4 regions of the Thauera sp. AutoDN2 genome follow, and region 2 is predicted to be linked to each of the others. Evidence: predicted binding sites of a transcription regulator. Region 2 holds the regulator's gene; each other region holds the start of a gene.
What was found. The regulator sigma-54, encoded in region 2, starts transcription at its own class of promoters, with help from an activator protein. The targets are predictions, from matches to a motif close to TGGCACGCTTNCTGCTNA.

Region 1 (3,158 bases), on a different contig from region 2:
TGTCGAACAGCATCCTTTCGAGCTTGATGCCCATGTCGATGGCAAGCTGGGTGCCGAAACGGCAGTGCTCGGCGCCGACGCAGGTCTTCACGGTGCGGATCGACTTGCCATAAGCGTGGCCGGAGACCATGCCAGCGGCGTTGAGGTCGGCCCAGATCGCAGGCAGGTCCTCCTTCCTGATGCCGAGCAGGTCGATGCGCTGGCCGCCGGTGACCTTGACCGTGGGCACCTCGTACTTCTCGGCGGCATCGGCGATGGCGCGCAGCTCCGCCGGCGTAGTCACCCCGCCCCACATCCGCGGCACCACCGAGTAGGTGCCGTCCTTCTGGATGTTGGCGTGGGCGCGCTCGTTGATGAAGCGCGACTGCGGGTCGTCCTTCGCTTCGTGCGGCCAGGACGAGATCAGGTAGTAGTTGATCGCCGGGCGGCACTTGTCGCAGCCGTCGGGCGTTTTCCAGTTGAGCATGCCGAACACCGCCTCCTTGGTGACGAGGTGGTGCTTGTAGATCGCCTCGCGCACCACCTTGTGCGAATGCTCGGTGCAGGCGCACACCGGCTTGTCGCTCGCACTCACCGCCTGGTAGGCGCCGCCCACCGTGGACGCGAGGATCTGCTCGACCAACCCGGTGCAGGAGCCACAGGACGATGCCGCCTTGGTGTGCTTCTTCACCTCATCGAGGGAGAACAGGCCCTTCTCCTTGATCGCCTTGACGATGGTGCCCTTGCACACACCGTTGCAGCCGCACACCTCGGCGCTGTCGGGCATGCTGGCGGCGCGGTTCTCGCCCTTGTGGCCGGCGTCGCCCAAGCGGTTCTGGCCGAACATGAGCTGGCCGCGCAGCTCATGAACGCTCTGGCGGTCCTTCATGAGCTGGAAGTACCAGGAACCGTCGGCGGTGTCGCCGTACAGCACCGAGCCGACGATGCGGTCGTCCTTGAGCACCACCCGCTTGTACACGCCGCCCAGCTTGTCGTGCAGCACGATGTCCTCGGTGCCCGGGCCGCCACTGAAGTCGCCCGCCGAGAACACGTCGATGCCAGTCACCTTGAGCTTGGTGGAGGTCACCGAGCCGAGGTAGCGCCCAATGCCATGGTTGGCGAGGTGGTTGGCGCACACCTTGCCTTGCTCGAACAGCGGCGCCACCAGGCCGTAGGCGACGCCACGGTGCGCCACGCACTCACCGACCGCGTAGATGCGCGGGTCGGTGACGGTCTGCAGGGTGTCGGAGACATGGATGCCACGCACCCGCCCGCTGCCGCAGTACAGGCCGGCCGACTCGGCGAGCGCGTAGTTGGGCCGGATGCCTGCAGCGACCACCACCAGGTCGGCGGCGATCTCCATGCCGCCCTTGAAGCGCACCGAACCCACGCGCCCGGCACCCCCGGCACCCTCCTCGCCGCCGGTGTCGCCATGGGCGCTGCGCGCCGGCAGCAGCGCCTCGGTCTGGCGTGCGAGCAGGAACTTCATGCCCTTGGCTTCGAGCGAGGCCTGCAGCATGTCGGCTGCCACCTTGTCGAGCTGGCGCTCCATGATCCAGTCACCGATGTGCACCACGGTCACGTCCATGCCACGCAGCATCAGCCCATTGGCGGCCTCCAGGCCGAGCAGGCCGGCACCGATGACGACCGCGTGGCGGTACTTGCCGGCGGCCTCGATCATCGCCTCGGTATCGGCGATGTCGCGATAACCGAGCACGCCAGGCAGATCGTTGCCGGGGATGGGCGGGATGAAGGGCGTTGATCCGGTAGCGAGCAGCAGCCGATCGTAGTCGGCCTCGGTGACGCTGCCGTCCTTGGCTTCGGCGGCCACCCTGCGCCTCACCCGGTCGATCTTCGTCACCGTGCTGCCCGCATGCAGCTTGATGCCGTTGTCGCGGTACCAGTCGAGATCGTTGAGCATGATCTCGGGCAGGGTCATCTCGCCTGCCAGCACCGGCGAGAGCAGGATGCGGTTGTAGTTGCCGTGCGGCTCGGCACCGAACACGGTGATGTCGTAGAGGTCGGGCGCGAGCTTGATCAGCTCTTCGATCGTGCGCACGCCGGCCATACCGTTGCCGACAAGGACGAGTTTCATCTTCTTCATGGTCTTCTCCGCGACAAGGCCAGTACGTTCGAAACGGAAACGGCGCCCACTCCGCCCAGCCCTTTGGGCCGTAGCGGAATGGACGCCGTTGTCCTGAAGCTGGAAATTTCTGGGCAGCGCTCGCTGCCGGGTGCCCGACCGCCTTTGGCCGGTTGCTGAACACTTCAAAGCATCAAACATGCCAAGCCGGGCAGGCCGCAGCACAGGCCCGGAATCCGGGGCATAGATCCGGTTTCTGCGCTGCAGCTCGCACGAACGTCCGGCCTCGCAACGTCTTCGACCGCACTGCTGCAGTGCAGCAGTCGAGCCCCGATGCACGCCGATGGTGCAATCCGCGCCAGCAGCCCAGGCGCGCATGGCTCACGCCCCGCAACGCAATGCCGCGGCTGGAGCCCAGCCATCGCAACGCAGCAGGCTGCCCTCAGCTCCGCCCCGGCAGAAATGCCTCCATCGCGAGCGCGGCCTCGGCAACCTCGACGATGCGGCGCCCCTGGTTCATCGCCGTCTGCCGCAGCAGGCGGTAGGCCTCATCCTCGGCGAGCCCCTGGTGGCGCATCAGCACTCCCTTCGCGCGCTCGACGAGCTTGCGCTCCTCCAGGCTCGCACGTACGGCAGCGAGTTCGTCACTCATCGCCTGCAGCCGGCTCGACTGCGCATGCAGTACGTCGACGATCGAAGCGGCCAGACGCGGCCCCATCGGATCGGGCACCGCGGGCCTGCCCGCCCCGCCCTCCAGCCCACCATTCAGCCCGCCGAACTCACCGGCGCGTCCTTCCTCCGCCCCTTCTTCACCCATGCGCACGCCGGGCGTGGCCCCTGCGGCGTCCAGTCCCTCCATTCCGTCCAGCGCAGATGCGAGCCGCTGCGGGTCATCCGGATCTGCCTGCAGGGCCTCGCTGCGCCGCAGGCATTCCGTCCTCAGTGCCGCGCCAAGCAGCACTTCGACCTCCCGCACGCGGTCGAGGCGCAGCGAGCAGCAGGCAAACCACTCCTGGGCCCGCTCGGGCACGCCCGCAACAGCCTGCCCATCTGCAAGCAGCTTGCGGCGCAGGCGCTCCAGTTCGACGAGTGGCAT
Region 2 (3,158 bases):
GCTTCGCCACCTCGCCCGCCGCGACCACTCGCGTGCCGAGTTGGCGCGCAAGCTCGCCTCGCATGGCGAGCACGACGAGATCCAGGCCGTGATCGCGCGCATGGGCGAACTCGGCCTGCAGTCCGACAGCCGCTATGCCGAAGCCTTCGTGCGCAGCAAGTCGGCCCGCTTCGGCGAGACACGGCTGCGCAGGGAGCTCACTCTGCGCGGAATCGACCGTGATCTGATCGACGCTGCGCTCGCGACGGAGTGCGTAGAATCGGAGCTCGACCGTGCTCGCAGCGTGCTGCGCGGCCGATTTTCCACGCCGCCCACCGAGACCCGTGAATGGGCCCGCCAGGCGCGCTTCCTGCAAACCCGGGGTTTTGCACCCGAACTGATCCGCAAGCTGCTGAAAGAGCCCCACGATGAGTCTGCTTAAGGTCGCAGGACTGCAAAAGCGCTACAAGGCGCGCACCGTGGTGCACGACGTTGGCTTCGAGGTCGGCTCGGGCGAGGTGGTCGGCCTGCTCGGACCCAACGGCGCAGGCAAGACCACCTGCTTCTACATGATCGTCGGCCTCGTGCGCGCAGACGGCGGGCAGATCACCCTGGACGGGAAGGATCTGACCCATCTGCCGATCCACGCCCGCGCACGCCTGGGCCTTTCCTACCTGCCGCAGGAGATGAGCGTCTTCCGCAAACTCACCGTGGCCGAGAACATCCAGGCGGTGCTCGAGTTGCAGGGGCTGGACAAGCGCAATGTCAGCGAGCGGCTCGAAGAGCTGCTGATCGAACTCGGCATCCACCACCTGCGCGACAGCACCGCGATCTCGCTGTCGGGCGGCGAGCGCCGCCGCTGCGAGATCGCCCGTGCGCTGGCCACCGATCCGCGCCTGATCCTGCTCGACGAACCCTTCGCCGGCGTGGACCCGATCGCGGTCATCGACATCCAGAAGATCATCCGCTTCCTGAAGGAGCGCGGCATCGGCGTGCTGATCACCGACCACAACGTACGCGAGACGCTCGGTATCTGCGATCGCGCCTACATCATCAGCGAAGGCCGTGTGCTCGCCAGTGGCGCACCGACCGAGATCATCGAGAACGAGCAGGTGCGCCAGGTCTACCTTGGCGAGCACTTCCGGCTCTGACTGCGCGCCCCTCCTCACGCCATGAAGCCCAGTCTCCAGCTCAAGCTCTCGCAGCACCTCACACTGACGCCGCAACTGCAGCAGTCGATCAAGCTGCTGCAGCTATCGACGATCGAGCTGAATCAGGAGATCGAGCGCTTCCTGCTGGACAACCCGATGCTCGAGCGCGAGGAGGGCGAAGGCGAGTTCCTGCCCGCCGCCGCAAGCACGCCCAGCGAACAATCCCACCAGGAAGCGCCGCAGGGCGAAGGCCCCGCCGAGTCCGGCAGCGAGGCCCTGCAGCATGAAGGCGGAGAGGGCAGCAGCGAGGATGAAGGCATCGACTGGTCCAGCGTGGGCACCGGGGCCTCCAGCCGCAGCGAGGACGATGAGGACGTCGATTATCAAGAGTTTCAGGCCGCCGGCATCTCGCTGCGCGACCACCTCGATCAGCAGATCGCCCTGTCGCCGCTGTCGGATCACGACCGCGCGCTGGTGCGATTCATCGTCGAGGCGCTGGACGATGACGGCTATCTGCACCAGCCGCTTGAGGAACTACTCGAACTGCTGCCGCCCGAATCGGGCATCGAACTCGAAGACCTGAGCATTGCCCTGCACCATGTGCAGAACCTCGAACCAGCGGGCATCGGCGCGCGCTCGCCGCAGGAATGTCTCGCGCTGCAGTTGCGCACACTGCCCGACTGCGCGACGCGAGCACTCGCCCTCGAGGTCGCCACCAAGCACCTGGAACTGCTCGCCGAACGCAACTTCGCCAAACTGAAGAAGCTCACTGGCTCGGACGACGAATCGCTGCGCGCGGCGCACGCACTGATCTGCAGCCTCGACCCGCACCCCGGCTCGCGCTATTCCACCAGCGAGACACGCTATGTGCTGCCCGACGTGGTCGTACGCAAGGTGCGCGGGCGCTGGTCGGTCAGTCTCAACCAGGACGCCATGCCGCGCCTGCGCATCAACCGCCTGTACGCCAGCCTGCTGCAGCAGAACCGCGGCCAGGGCGGCGGACTGGGCGGCCAGTTGCAGGAGGCACGCTGGCTGATCCGCAACGTGCAGCAACGCTTCGACACCATCCTCCGCGTTTCCCAGGCCATCGTTGACCAGCAGCGGCAGTTCTTCGATCATGGCCCTGTGGCCATGCGCCCGCTCACGCTGCGGGAGATCGCCGACCAGCTTGAACTGCACGAGTCGACCATTTCGCGCGTGACCACGCAAAAGTACATGGCGACACCGCGCGGCGTGTTCGAGCTCAAGTATTTCTTCGGCAGTCATGTCGCCACCGACACCGGTGGGGCGGCCTCTTCCACGGCGATTCGCGCGCTGATTCGCCAGTTGGTGGAAGCCGAAGACAGCAAGAAGCCGCTGTCCGACGCCAAGATTGCCGAGATTCTAGGCCAGCAGGGTATCGTGGTCGCACGGCGCACCATCGCCAAGTATCGCGAATCCCTCAATATCCCGCCGGTCAGCATGCGCAAATCCATCTGACAACCACAGGAGTCACCATGAATCTCAACATCACCGGGCATCATGTCGAAGTTACCCCGGCCATCCGCGACTACGTCACCTCCAAGCTCGATCGCGTCATCCGCCACTTCGACAACGTCACCAGCGTTGCGGTAATCCTCTCCGTCGAGAAGCTCAAGCAGAAGGCCGAAGTGACCCTGCACGTGCGCGGCAAGGACATCTTCGTTGAAAGCGACGATGCCGACCTGTACGCCGCCATCGACTCGATGACCGACAAGCTCGACCGCCAGGTGCAGAAATACAAGCAGAAGATGGCCGAGCACAACCACGAGTCGCTGAAGCACCAGACCCCCGAGGACTGAGCCTTTCGTTACAGCCCCATGACCGGGGCGCGGTTGTGGTTATAATGCGCGCGTTTTGACGACGCCTGCGGCGCCCGCCCCGGAACGACAGTCGCCCCGGCGACCTGGAAGACCGGGGCGTCGTGTTTGCACACCTGCGAATGAGCCTGATATCCCAACTCCTGCCACTTTCCAATGTGGTGGTCGACCTCGACGCCAGCAGCAAGAA
Region 3 (3,158 bases), on a different contig from region 2:
GACGCCGAAGCGGTCAAGCCGCCCGCCGGGGAAATCCTGGGCCATGTGCTCGAGCGCCTGAACCAGGGCTGAGCGCGGGAAGATCCGCATGCGCCCTTTACCCGCCCCGTTCCGCCAGCTCGCCGCCGCATGTGCGTTCGCGGTGGCGGCCGGCGGCGCACACGCCGGGGCGCAGCAGTACGAGCCCATGGCCGCGAGCGTACGCGCCGCGCTGTATGCCGCAGTCAGCGATGCCGCGGCACCGACGCTGCCGATTCCGGATGCCGGCGAGCGCGCGCAATGGCTCGCCGAGATGTCACGCCGGCTGGCGAAGCGCATCCCGGACGAGGCCTACCGCACGGAACTCCTCACCAGCATCCACTACGAGGCCACCCGTGCCGGGCTGGACCCGCAGATGGTGCTCGGCCTGATCCAGGTCGAGAGCGCCTTCCGGAAATACGCGATCTCGTCGGCAGGTGCACGCGGCTACATGCAGGTGATGCCATTCTGGATCAAGGTCATCGGCCGCGAGGACGACAACCTCTTTCACATGCGCACCAACCTGCGTTACGGCTGCACCATCCTGCGCCACTACCTCGACATCGAGAAGGGTGACCTCTTCCGCGCCCTCGGCCGCTACAACGGCAGCCTGGGCAAACCGCAGTACCCCAACCTCGTGCGCACCGCCTGGGAAAAGCACTGGACCTGGACGCCTCAGCAACTCGCCGCGGCGGTCCGCCCCCCGCCCAACGAGGCCGCCCGATCTCGATGAGTGTCGCCTCAGCCCGCCACGGCGGCGAGTGGGCGCGGCTCGGCAGGTTTGCCTTCGATCGCGCGCAACCCCTCCTTGGCGACGGCGCTCAGCGCCTGCACATCGCCCGACAGCTCCCCGCCTTCCTCGATCAGGATCTTGCCGTAGCGGATCTTGCCGCTCACGCGCCCGGTGGCGTGAATCAGCAGTTGCTTGCGCGCCGTGAGTTCGCCCTCAAAGTGGCCGTGGATCTCGGCAATGTCGATGCCGACCGTACCCTTGTAGGCGCCCTTCTCCGCGATGCGCAGCACACGGCTGTCCATCGTGGCCTCGACCCGACCTTCCACCACCAGCGTGTCGCAATCCAGGATCTCGGCGCCCTTGAGCTTTACCTCCGGTCCAACGATCAGGCGGCTCTCCCCCGTGCCCTCTGCGGCAGGCGCACCCGCCTTTTCCTCCAACCGCTCGCCGGCGTCGTCGCGCCCGGCCGTGGTGCCTGTTTGCGGGCTGGTGCGGGCGGTCTCCGGCGTGGCCGCGGAAGACTGGCGCTCACCGAAAGCCGTCGCTGAACTGGCAGCGGTGCCGCTCCCCACCGGGCGCCCGTTGCTGCGGCTGGAGGCGGTTTCGCTGCTTTTGTGGAACAGATTGGGCTTGTTGAACATGATTTCTCCTTGAGTCGGGGCTGCAGCCCTGGCGCTACAGACCATACCCTTCTAGCAAACACCATGCCTGCGCAGAAATCGGCATTGTGCTCAGACACTTGGCAACCGCAGTCCGGCGCGGGACGGAGCCTCATCCAGGCTGCAGGGGAAGAACTGTCGGGCGATGGCGACAGTTATTCTGCGTGGACACGCAAGCCGCTGAAGCGCCGGCGCTTGCACATGTCGCCCGCAGGCGACACCCGCACGGCGCTTACGTTGGCTTGCATTTGCACGCTCTGCCCGGGGCGTTTCCTGGCCTAGACTCGCGCGGGTCGGCTGCTCCAGCGCCACTCGATCGTCATGAATCGAACGAAGCGTGGAGTGGGCGCGCGTTCAAGCAAACCCCACCGTTTTCCGCAGAGCAGCTTCCATGCCACGCCTGTCCTTCCGCGCCATCCTGTTGCTTGGCTTCCTGCTGGTGGCCGGCATCCTGAGCACCATCACGGTGAGTGGGTGGCTGAGCATCGAAGCCCTGGCCCACCGGATCCATGATGAAAACCACACCGCACTGACGCTGAGCGCCGCTACCGCAAGACTGTCCGAGCGCAGCGTCGATCTCGAGCGTGCGGCGCGCCAGTTCATCGTGCTCGGTGACCACGCGCTCGTCGAGCGCTTCCAGGTAGCGCTCGACGACGCCCAGATCACGATCGCCACCCTCGAATCCAGCGCGGGAAGCCCTTCCGGGCCCCTCGCTGCCTGGCGTGAGGCCGCGATGCGCATCCACCGCGCCATCCTCGCCGGACAGGGCGGCGCCCCCATGCCACTCCTCGACGAGGACTTCACCGCCCTGTCCGTACAGGCCGCAGCACTGGACCGGCAGCTGCGCGCACATCTCGCGCAGCGCAACCAGGCGCTGTTGCAGTCCCTGGACGCGGCCCGCGACAGCGTGATCCTCCAGATTGCCATCGCGCTCACCGTCTCCGCCCTGCTCGCCGCGGCGAGCGCCTGGTGGTTGCTGCGCCCCCTCGTGCGTATCGAGCACGCGATCGGCGCGATCGGCGAGAACCGGCTCAGTGAGCCGATCCGCATCGCCGGCCCGGCCGACCTGCGCCAGCTCGGCGAACGCCTCGACTGGCTGCGCCTGCGCCTCGCCGAACTGGAAGCGAACCGCAACCGGGTGCTGCGCCACGTCTCGCACGAGCTTAAAACCCCGCTGGCCTCGCTACGCGAAGGCATCGCCTTGCTCTCCGACGGCGTGCTCGGCGAGCTCGACGCGCGCCAGCGCGAGGTCGCGAGCATTCTGGAACACAGTACGCAGGCGCTGCAGTCACGTATCGAGCAGCTCCTGCAATACAACGCGAGCCAGTTCGATGCGCGCAGGCTGGATCTGCGTGACACCGTCCTGCTGCCGCTGCTGCGTGAGGTCGGCGCCGAACAGCGCCTGCTTGCCGAGAGCCGGGAGGTCAGCATCCATGTCCGTGGCGACGCCCCGGCCGTGCGCGCCGATGCCGGCAAGCTGCGCATCGCCTTCGCCAACCTGCTGGCCAACGCCATCGCCTTCAGCCCAATGGGCGGGCGCATCGAACTGCTCGCCGGCAGCGACGGCGAGCGGGTCATCGTTGACTGTCTGGACGAAGGCCCGGGGATCGACCCCGACGAACTCGAACGCGTATTCGAACCCTTCTATCAGGGACGCCACAATCCGCCCGCCCCGGTCCAGGGCAACGGGATCGGCCTGGCCATCGTGCGTGAATTCGTCACGGCCCACCAGGGCAGGGTACGTGCTC
Region 4 (3,158 bases), on a different contig from region 2:
CGGCTGCCACGGTGGCCACGCACCGCACGCAACATCGCCTGGCGCTGGATCTCGTCGAGGTCGACCGATGCACCTTGCACGGTGGGAGAGGGAATCGCGGCCACGCCAAACATGTCGTCCTCATCAGGCACCGGGTCCAGCACTTCCTCCGGCAGATGCTCGGGACCGATGATGTCTCCATCGCACATCAGGCTGGCACGTTCGAGCACGTTGCGCAGTTCGCGCACGTTACCCGGAAAGGGGTAGTCGCACAGCACCCGCATGGCAGCGGGTGACAGCGACAACCTGCGCTTGGGTGCCACCCGTTCGAGCAGCGCCTCGATCAGCGGAGCGAGGTCACCCTCCCTTTCGCGCAAGGCCGGAACGCGAATCGGGAACGTGTTGATGCGGAAGTAGAGATCCTGGCGGAAGCTGCCCTCGGCAATCATGCGCTTGAGCGGGCGATGCGTGGCCGAGACCAGGCGGATGTCGGCGCGCCGCAGTTCAGTCGAACCGACACGGCGGTAGGTGCCGGTCTCGAGCAGGCGCAGCAGCTTCACCTGCATGCCGAGTGGAATGTCGCCGACTTCATCCAGAAACAGGGTGCCGCCACTGGCCGCCTCGACCAGCCCGGGTTTGCGCGCGGTGGCACCGGTGAAGGCACCGCGCTCATGGCCGAACACCTCGCTTTCGAACAAGGTCTCGGGGAGCCCCGAGCAGTCCACCACAACGAAAGGCCCTTCGGCACGCCGGCTGGCCTCATGCACGGCCGCAGCGAGCAACTCCTTGCCCGTTCCCGATTCGCCCTGCAGCAGCACGCTCGCATCGGACGGCGCCACCCTGGAGATCAGCTCGAGCATGTGCTGGAAGGCTGGGGAGCGCCCGATCATGCCCTGATGCTCGGTCGCGCCGCGCGCCACCTGCATGGGCTCCATTTTTTCGATGAACCAGGCGATCTCTCCGCTGGCGTCGCGTATCGGCGAGAGCTCGATGTTGACGTATTCCTCCCCCCGCGGCGTGTGGTGCAGGTGCAGCACGCGCTCGCGCTGACCCGACTGCAGGCTGCGCGCAAGCGGACAGGACTCGCCCGCCCGGTCACACGGCACGCTGTAGTGGTGCGATACGTCGTAGCACGCCCGCCCGACCACGCTGCGCCCATCGCCGAGCGCGCTGCGATACGCCGCGTTGGCGGCAATGATGCGGTAGTCCCGGTCGCACAGGATGTGCGGCTCAGCAAGGGTTTCGAGAAAGGATACGAGTTCGGGCAAGGGACGTGAATCGGGTTGCATGGCTGCCACTCATGACGGTTTATACGCCACCAGTCTGCCACCGTGACAGAAAACACGTCAATGCCGACGTGTGTATCCCACCGGAAAGTCTTGATTTACATCAAATCCAGAACATGACAGGAACTGGCACGGCTCTTGATTAAGGGAGCGCACCGACAACCGGAGCCCCTCATGAACACCACCGATCGTCGCCTGGTGCGTGAAATCACCGTGGTCATCGTCATCAAGCTGATGCTCATCACCGCACTGTGGTGGGCCTTCATCCGTGACGCGAAGGTGCCGGTCGATCCCGGCGCCATGGCCGCCCAGGTTGCCACCCCTGCAAGCTCAAAACTACACACGACATCTGGAGAAACCCATGGTCAGTGAGCAACTCGTCGACCTGTCGCGGCTGCAGTTCGCCGCCACGGCGATGTACCACTTCCTGTTCGTGCCGCTCACCATCGGCATGGTGTGGATGCTGGTCATCATGGAAAGCGTTTACGTGATGACCGGCAAGACGATCTACAAGGACATGACCCGCTTCTGGGGCAAGCTGTTCGGCATCAACTTCGCGCTCGGCGTCACCACCGGCATCACGCTAGAGTTCCAGTTCGGCACCAACTGGGCCTACTACTCGCACTACGTGGGCGACATCTTCGGCGCGCCGCTGGCGATCGAGGGGCTGATGGCCTTCTTCCTCGAATCCACCTTCATCGGCCTGTTCTTCTTCGGCTGGGACCGCCTGTCGCGCCAGCAGCACCTGCTGGTGACGATCCTGATGGCGGTGGGCACCAACCTTTCGGCGCTGTGGATCCTGATCGCCAATGGCTGGATGCAGAACCCGGTGGGCTCGGAGTTCAGCTACGAGACGATGCGCATGGAACTCACCGATTTCTGGGCGGTGGTGTTCAACCCGGTGGCGCAGGGCAAGTTCGTGCATACGGTGTCGGCGGGCTACGTGACCGGGGCGATGTTCGTGCTGTCGATCTCGGCCTGGTACCTGCTGCGCGGGCGCGACGTGGAGTTCGCCAAGCGCTCGTTCCGCATTGCGGCGGCCTTCGGCTTCGCCTCGATCTGCTCGGTGATCGTGCTCGGCGACGAGTCCGGCTACGCGCTGGGCGAAGCGCAGCAGACCAAGCTCGCGGCGATGGAGGCGATGTGGGAGACCGAACCCGCGCCCGCCAGCTTCAACGTCATCGCCGTGCCCAACGAAGCCGAGATGAAGAACGACTTCGCCCTCCACATTCCGTGGGTGATGGGCCTGATCGGCACGCGCTCGCTCGACAAGGAGCTGCCCGGCCTCAACCAGATCTACGCGCTGAACCGCGAGCGTGTGAAGGTGGGCGTGGAGGCGGTGAAGCTGCTCGAGGCGCTGCGCAAGAACCCTCAGGATGCGGCCCTGCGCGAGGCCTTCGACAAGGTCAAGGACGACCTCGGCTTCGGCCTTCTGCTCAAGAAATACGTCGCCTCCATGGACGACGTCACCCCCGAGCTGATCGACCGCGCCGCACGCGACACGCTGCCCAAGGTGACGCCGCTGTTCTGGACCTTCCGCATCATGGTCGCGTTGGGCTTCGCGATGCTGGCGCTATTCGGCCTGGCGCTGTGGTACTCGATCAAGGGTGATTTCGCCCAGCGGCCGTGGCTGCTGAAGTGGGCGCTGTGGTTCCTGCCCATGCCGTGGATCTCGTGCGAGATGGGCTGGTTCGTGGCCGAGTACGGCCGCCAGCCCTGGACCATCTACGGCGTGCTACCCACCCATTTGTCGGTGTCGACGCTGACGGTCAACAGCCTTTACGGCTCGCTCGCCGGCTTCGTCGGCTTCTATACCCTGCTGCTGATCGTCGAGATGTACCTGATGGTGAAGTTCGCCCGCCAGGGCCCGGGCAGCCTGGGCACCGGCCGCTA

Region 1: a site for sigma-54 is predicted at 2,250-2,267, ahead of nirB (nitrite reductase large subunit NirB). Genes of this name have one in related genera too.
Region 3: a site for sigma-54 is predicted at 1,444-1,461, ahead of ACPT9U_RS00690 (bactofilin family protein). Genes of this name have one in related genera too.
Region 4: a site for sigma-54 is predicted at 1,393-1,410, ahead of cydP (cytochrome oxidase putative small subunit CydP). Genes of this name have one in related genera too.

The regions. Positions count from the first base shown of each region.
Region 1 covers NZ_JBNCAR010000002.1:238,908-242,065, forward strand. Annotated here, with positions in the region: gene nirB (nitrite reductase large subunit NirB) at 1-2,083, opposite strand, end outside; gene ACPT9U_RS02465 (nitrate- and nitrite sensing domain-containing protein) at 2,505-3,158, opposite strand, start outside.
Region 2 covers NZ_JBNCAR010000004.1:174,351-177,508, reverse strand. Annotated here, with positions in the region: gene recX (recombination regulator RecX) at 1-421, shown strand, start outside; gene lptB (LPS export ABC transporter ATP-binding protein) at 408-1,130, shown strand; gene ACPT9U_RS04395 (RNA polymerase factor sigma-54) at 1,152-2,609, shown strand; gene hpf (ribosome hibernation-promoting factor, HPF/YfiA family) at 2,627-2,950, shown strand; gene ptsN (PTS IIA-like nitrogen regulatory protein PtsN) at 3,091-3,158, shown strand, end outside.
Region 3 covers NZ_JBNCAR010000001.1:152,599-155,756, forward strand. Annotated here, with positions in the region: gene ACPT9U_RS00680 (proline--tRNA ligase) at 1-72, shown strand, start outside; gene ACPT9U_RS00685 (lytic transglycosylase domain-containing protein) at 89-751, shown strand; gene ACPT9U_RS00690 (bactofilin family protein) at 760-1,392, opposite strand; gene ACPT9U_RS00695 (ATP-binding protein) at 1,802-3,158, shown strand, end outside.
Region 4 covers NZ_JBNCAR010000020.1:51,831-54,988, reverse strand. Annotated here, with positions in the region: gene ACPT9U_RS11830 (sigma-54 interaction domain-containing protein) at 1-1,268, opposite strand, end outside; gene cydP (cytochrome oxidase putative small subunit CydP) at 1,440-1,637, shown strand; gene ACPT9U_RS11820 (cytochrome ubiquinol oxidase subunit I) at 1,627-3,158, shown strand, end outside.